Regions from separate parts of the Nonomuraea sp. NPDC049421 genome, predicted to be linked through region 2. Evidence: riboswitches for the same ligand, from Rfam matches in the RefSeq annotation. Region 2 holds a riboswitch; the other holds the start of a gene.

Region 1 (3,394 bases), on a different contig from region 2:
GGCGGCAGGGCAAGGGCTCGATCATCAACACGGCGTCGTTCGTGGCGGTGATGGGGTCGGCGACCTCGCAGATCTCCTACACCGCCTCCAAGGGCGGCGTGCTCGCGATGTCGCGCGAGCTGGGTGTGCAGTTCGCCAGGGAGGGCATCAGAGTGAACGCGCTGTGTCCAGGCCCGGTGAACACGCCCCTGCTCCAGGAGCTGTTCGCCAAGGACCCGGAGCGGGCGCAGCGGCGGCTGGTGCACGTGCCGGTGGGCCGCTTCGCGGAGGCGTCGGAGATCGCGGCGGCGGTGGCGTTCCTCGCCAGCGACGACGCCTCGTTCGTCACGGCCAGCGAGTTCCTGGTGGACGGCGGCATCTCCGGCGCGTACGTCACGCCGCTCTAGAGGGGGGCACGCCATGCGGCGTCCGGTCATCGGCATCACCTGCTACGTCGAGCAGGCCACGTTCACGGTGTGGCGGGACACGCCCGCCGCGCTGCTGCCGTACGCGTACGTGGAGAAGGTGGCGGCGGCCGGCGGGCAGCCGGTCGTGCTGCCGCCGGCCGGTGCGCCCGCCGCGCTCGTGGGCCGGCTGGACGGGCTCGTGCTGGCGGGCGGCGGCGACATCGACCCGGCCAGGTACGCCGCGGCCCCGCACGAGCGCACCGGCTACGTGCGGGAGTTCCGCGACGAGGCCGAGTTCGCGCTGCTGCGCGCGGCGCTCGACGCCGGGCTGCCCTACCTGGGCATCTGCCGGGGGCTCCAGGTGCTGAACGTGGCGCTCGGCGGCAGCCTGCACCAGCACCTGCCGGACGTCGTGGGCCACACCGGCCACTGTCCAGGGCCCGGCCGCTTCGGCGACCTGCCGGTGACGCCCGTCCCCGGCTCGCGCCTGGCGAAGGCGCTGGGCACGGAGCCGCTGCCGGTGCCGCACTACCACCACCAGGGCGTGGACCGGCTCGCGCCCGGCCTGTCGGTCACCGCGACGGCGGCGGACGGCACGGTCGAGGCGGTGGAGCTGGAGGGGGCCGGGTTCGCGATGGCGGTGCAGTGGCACCCGGAGGTGGCGGAGGATCGGGCGCTCTTCGAGACGCTGGTCGCGGCCTGTTGAACCACGAACGCGACAACAGCCCCATATCCCCACTAGGCTGGCGGACATCACCGACGAAACCGTGCGGGAGAGTGCCCTGACAGCCGGTCAGGGCCCCTGAAGGAGCAAGCCCTCCCCGCGAACCTCTCAAGGCAAAGGACCGCACGGCTACGGTGTCTCTGGAAAGCAGGCCCTCGGGGCCTCGCCGAAGGTGAAAGTCCGGCAAAAATCGGGCGAAGCTCTCAGGCACCGATGACAGAGGGGGAGGATGCTGGCATCCACTCCTGTCCTGAGGTGCGTCCAATGTCCCGACCGACACCGCTCCGAGACGTTCACGAGAGCCTCGGCGCCACCCTGACCGACTTCGCCGGCTGGCTCATGCCCCTCCGGTACGGCAGCGAGTCCGCCGAGCACCGGGCCGTCCGCGAGGCGGCCGGTCTGTTCGACCTGTCGCACATGGGCGAGATCTTCCTGACCGGCCCGCAGGCCGCCGAGGCGCTCGACTACGCGCTGGTCGGCCACCTGTCGGCGCTGGCCGTCGGCCGGGCCCGCTACACCATGATCGTGAACGAGCACGGCGGCGTGCTCGACGACCTCATCGTCTACCGGCTCGGTGACGAGGAGTTCATGGTCGTGGCGAACGCGTCCAACTACGAGAAGGTGGCCCGCGAGCTGCAGGAGCGCGCGAAGGCGTACGACGCGGTGGTCGAGGATCGCTCCGACCGGTACGCGCTGATCGCCGTCCAGGGCCCGCGCTCGCAGGAGATCCTGGCCACGCTCACCGACGCCGACCTGGCCGGGCTCAAGTACTACGCCGGCCTGCCCGGCACGGTGGACGGCCGGCAGGCGCTCCTCGCCCGTACCGGTTACACCGGCGAGGACGGCTTCGAGCTGTTCGTCGCGGGCGAGGACGCCGTCCCGCTCTGGCACGCGCTCACGGCGGCCGGCGAGCCGTACGGGCTCAAGCCCGCGGGCCTGTCCAGCCGCGACACGCTCCGCCTTGAAGCGGGCATGCCGCTGTACGGCAACGAGCTCGACGCGGAGCTGACCCCGTTCGACGCGGGGCTGGGCAGGGTGGTGAAATTCGACAAGCCCGGTGACTTCGTCGGCCGGTCTGCGCTCGAGGCGGTCAAGGACGACCAGCCACGACGCCGGCTCGTCGGCCTGGTCGCGCGGGGCCGCCGGGTGCCGCGCCACGGTTACCCGGTCACCCGAGACGGCGCCGTCGTCGGCGAGGTCACCAGCGGTGCGCCTTCCCAGAGCCTGGGCAAGCCCATCGCGATGGCCTACGTGGACACCGGCGCCGATTCAGGCCTGGCTGTGGACATCCGGGGCAGCCATGAACCTGTGGACCTGGTCGAGCTGCCCTTTTACAGGAGGAACAAGTGAGCAACATCCCTGACGACCTGAGCTACACCAAGGAGCACGAGTGGGTGCGCGGTGTCGAGGACAGCGTCACCGTGACCGTCGGCATCACGGCCTTCGCCGCCGACTCCCTTGGTGACGTCGTCTACGTGCAGCTCCCCGAGGTCGGCAGCAACGTCGAGCCGGGTGACTCCATCGGTGAGGTGGAGTCGACCAAGTCGGTGAACGAGATCTACACGCCGGTCGGCGGTGAGGTCGTCGAGGTGAACCAGGCGGTCGTGGACGACCCGAGCCTGGCCAACAGCGACCCGTACGGCGAGGGCTGGATGTTCAAGGTCCGCGTGGAGGGCGACCCCGAGGAACTGCTCTCGCCTGAGGAGTACACCGCCCTGACCGCGGGCGACTCCTGACCCACCCGCCGGGGCCCGCCGAGCCGGGCCCCGGCCCTTCATGAAGGGCGCACATCAATGGCGATCAGCGTCTTCGACCTCTTCAAGATCGGCATCGGCCCGTCGAGCTCCCACACGGGCGGCCCGATGGCCGCCGCTCACAAGTTCGCCCGCGGCCTGCACCAGGACGGCCTGCTCGACCAGGTGTCCCGCGTGGAGGTCATCCTGTACGGCTCGCTCGGCCTGACCGGCAAGGGCCACGGCAGTGACAAGGCCGTCCTGCTGGGCCTGTCGGGCGACAAGCCCGAGCTGGTCGACGTCGACACCGTGGACGCCCGCATCGCCGCCATGCGCGAGTCGGGCACCGTCTCGCTCTTCGGCACTCATGAGATCCCGTTCGTCGTCGGCGAGCACCTCGTCTTCGAGCGCAAGATCTCGCTGCCCGAGCACCCCAACGGCATGCGCTTCACCGCCTGGGACGCCTCGGGCGAGCGGCTGCGGGAGAAGGTCTACTTCTCCGTCGGCGGCGGCTTCGTGGTGGACGAGCAGGCCACCGGCGCCGACCGCAT
Region 2 (3,394 bases):
AAGAGCTGTGCCGGGTGACCGGTCAGGAATACGGAGCAGCCCGTGTTGCAGATGGAGGTCGTGGGCGTTCGAGTTGAAATGCCCACAAATCAGCCGATCGTCTTGCTCAAGGAGGCACACGGGGAGCGGTTCCTTCCTATATGGATCGGCATGACCGAGGCCACGGCCATCGCCCTGGCCCAGGCGGAGGAGCCGCCGCCGCGGCCGCTCACCCATGATCTCTTCCGAGACGTGCTGAGCGCCTTGGGCGTCGGCCTGCGCGCGGTCAACATCGTCGCCCTGCGCGACGGCATCTTCTTCGCCGATCTGGTCTTCTCCAACGGCGTGGAGGTGAGCGCGCGGCCGTCCGACTCGATCGCGCTCGCCCTGCGCACGGGGGCGCGCATCTTCGCCAGCGAAGAGGTCGTCCAGGAGGCCGGGGTGATCATCCCCGACGACCAGGAGGACGAGGTGGAGAAGTTCAGGGAGTTCCTTGACACGATCACTCCCGAGGACTTCGGCAGGGCGGGGTAGGTATTTCAGTGCATTTACGCTTCACGACGCGCCGAGCCGGATCGTTGACTGAGCATGGTCACAGTCCTACGGTGCAAGTGAAACCCGTGGCCGCCCTTTACGAACCCCCAGATCAGGCCACGGGATGAGAGAAAGCCGGAGGTCCGCGTGGCGGTCAGCAGCGGCGAGGGAAAGACGGCCGGCCAGGAAGATCCGGTGCGGCGCGAGAGCGCGCGGCAGCGTGCCGGGGAGCAGGGCCTGCTCTTCGACGAGCAGCCGACGGCGCTGCCGGACGACATCGGATACCGCGGGCCCACGGCCTGCGCCGCGGCCGGCATCACCTACAGGCAGCTCGACTACTGGGCGCGCACGGGCCTGGTGGAGCCCACGATCAGGGCCGCGCACGGCTCGGGCTCGCAGCGGCTCTACAGCTTCCGCGACATCCTGGTGCTCAAGGTCGTCAAGCGGCTCCTCGACACCGGGGTGTCGCTGCAGCAGATCCGTACGGCAGTCCAGCACCTGCGTGATCGCGGGGTCGCCGACCTCGCCCAGATCACGCTCATGAGCGACGGCGTCAGCGTCTACGAGTGCACCTCGGCGGACGAGGTCATAGATCTTCTCCAGGGCGGGCAGGGCGTGTTCGGCATCGCGCTCGGCCGGGTCTGGCGGGAGGTCGAGGGCTCCCTCGCGGAGCTGCCGGGGGAACGCGCGGCGGTCGAGGACACCGTCCCGGCCGACCACCCCGCTGACGAACTGGCCCGCAGGCGGCGCGCCCGCCGCATCGGCTGACCTGATCCCGCCTCTCACGTTCGCGCCGGGTTCCACGCTGCCCAGGACAGGGCACGCACCGGCGCGAAGCGGCGACGGAGCGTCACCAGCGGTCCGGCCCTCACCGCCGGACCTGCGGTGAAGTGCGCCCATAAGGGCGGGTCCGGTGCACGGCAATCCCGGCTTACCGTAGTAATCTAGGACAGCAAGGCTGACGACCCCGTGCGGGAGAGTCCCCGGTCCCTCCGGTCCGGGGCGCCGAAGGAGCAACCCTCCCCGGAATCTCTCAGGCAACCGGTACCGCTCGGGCGAGGCAACTCTGGAAAGCAGGCGCGCCCGCCAGGCGTGCCTCACCGACGGTGCAAGCCCTGCACAGGGGTGAAGCTCTCAGGTCGCGGCGCACCACGTGGGGCCGCGCTGACAGAGGGGGAGATCCGGCACTCGCCCGCGCCCCGGCGCCGGTCTCCGTAAGCCTCGGGAGGCACACCCATGACCGATCTGTCAGCTCCGCCGTTCTCGTCCAGGCATATCGGCCCCTCCGAGCCCGAGCAGCAGCGCATGCTCGAGGCCGTGGGCTTCGAGTCCGTCGCCGACCTCGTGGCCGTCGCCGTGCCCGAGTCGATCAGGGCCAAGGACCGGCTCAGGCTGCCCGCCGCCATCGGCGAGGCCGAGGCCATCGCCGAGCTGCGCGCCCTGGCCGGCCGCAACCAGGTGCTCACCTCCATGATCGGCCTGGGCTACTACGACACCGTCACCCCCGCCGTCATCCGCCGCAACCTGCTGGAGAACCCGGGCTGGTACACCGCCTACACGCCGTACCAGCCGGAGATCTCGCAGGGCCGGCTCGAGGCGCTGCTGAACTTCCAGACCGTCGTCTCCGACCTGACCGGCCTGCCCGTCGCCGGCGCGTCCCTGCTGGACGAGGGCACCGCCGCGGCCGAGGCCATGACGCTGGCCCGGCGGGCCGGCAAGAGCAAGAGCGACGTGTTCGTGGTGGACGCCGACGCGCTGCCGCAGACCAAGGCCGTGCTCGCCACCAGGGCGGAGCCGCTCGGCATCACGCTCGTCGAGCACTCCCTGGACGGCGAGCTGCCCGAGTGCTTCGGCGTCCTCGTGCAGTACCCGGGCGCCTCCGGGCGGCTGCGCGACTTCCGCGCCGTGGCCGCCGCCGCGCACGAGGCGGGCGCGCTCGTCGTGGCCGCCGCCGACCTGCTGGCCCTGACGCTGATCACGGCCCCGGGCGAGCTGGGCGCCGACATCGCCGTCGGGTCCTCGCAGCGCTTCGGCGTGCCGTTCGGGTTCGGCGGGCCGCACGCGGCGTACATGTCCGTACGCGAGGGGCTGCAGCGCCAGCTCCCCGGCCGCCTGGTCGGCGTGTCCTTGGACGCCGACGGCGACCCCGCGTACCGGCTGGCCCTGCAGACCCGCGAGCAGCACATCCGCCGCGAGAAGGCCACCAGCAACATCTGCACCGCCCAGGTGCTCCTGGCCGTCATCGCCGGCATGTACGCCGTCTACCACGGCCCCGAGGGCCTGCGCGGCATCGCCCGCCGCGTGCACCGCCACGCCACCGCCCTGGCCGAGAGCCTCAAGGGCGCCGGCGTCGAGGTCGTGCACGGCGAGTTCTTCGACACCGTGCTCGCCCGCGTGCCCGGCAGGGCCGCCGCGGTCGTCGCCGCCGCCGCCGAGCGGGGCGTCAACCTCTGGCAGGTGGACGCCGACCACGTCTCCGTCGCCTGCGACGAGAAGACCGGCGCCACCGAGCTGGCCGCCGTACGCGCCGCGTTCGGCGTGACCGGCGGCACGGAGCCCGAGCAGGCCCCCGACGCGCTGCCCGGCACGCTGCTGCGCGAGAGCGACTACCTCACCCACCCGGTCTTCCACCAGCACCGCTCCGAGACCGCGATGCTGCGCTACCTGCGCAGGCTCCAGGACAAGGACATCGCGCTCGACCGGTCGATGATCCCGCTCGGCTCCTGCACGATGAAGCTGAACGCGACCACCGAGATGGAGCCCATCACCTGGCCGGAGTTCGCGGCCGTGCACCCCTACGCCCCCGAGGCGCAGGTCGAGGGCTACCGCGAGCTGATCGGCACGCTGGAGAGCTGGCTGGCCGAGGTGACCGGTTACGACG

The links. Region 2 has a riboswitch for glycine ahead of gcvP (aminomethyl-transferring glycine dehydrogenase). Riboswitches for the same ligand answer to the same signal wherever they lie in the genome.
Region 1: it holds a riboswitch for glycine, as region 2 does, so the genes downstream of both, gcvT (glycine cleavage system aminomethyltransferase GcvT) here and gcvP (aminomethyl-transferring glycine dehydrogenase) in region 2, are expected to answer to the same signal.

The regions. Positions count from the first base shown of each region.
Region 1 covers NZ_JBFAQA010000007.1:61,486-64,879, forward strand. Annotated here, with positions in the region: gene AB0K18_RS14180 (3-oxoacyl-ACP reductase) at 1-386, shown strand, start outside; gene AB0K18_RS14185 (gamma-glutamyl-gamma-aminobutyrate hydrolase family protein) at 400-1,092, shown strand; glycine riboswitch at 1,147-1,244, shown strand; gene gcvT (glycine cleavage system aminomethyltransferase GcvT) at 1,375-2,460, shown strand; gene gcvH (glycine cleavage system protein GcvH) at 2,457-2,846, shown strand; gene AB0K18_RS14200 (L-serine ammonia-lyase) at 2,904-3,394, shown strand, end outside.
Region 2 covers NZ_JBFAQA010000030.1:56,313-59,706, reverse strand. Annotated here, with positions in the region: gene AB0K18_RS38795 (bifunctional nuclease family protein) at 43-513, shown strand; gene AB0K18_RS38790 (MerR family transcriptional regulator) at 661-1,281, shown strand; glycine riboswitch at 1,476-1,573, shown strand; gene gcvP (aminomethyl-transferring glycine dehydrogenase) at 1,750-3,394, shown strand, end outside.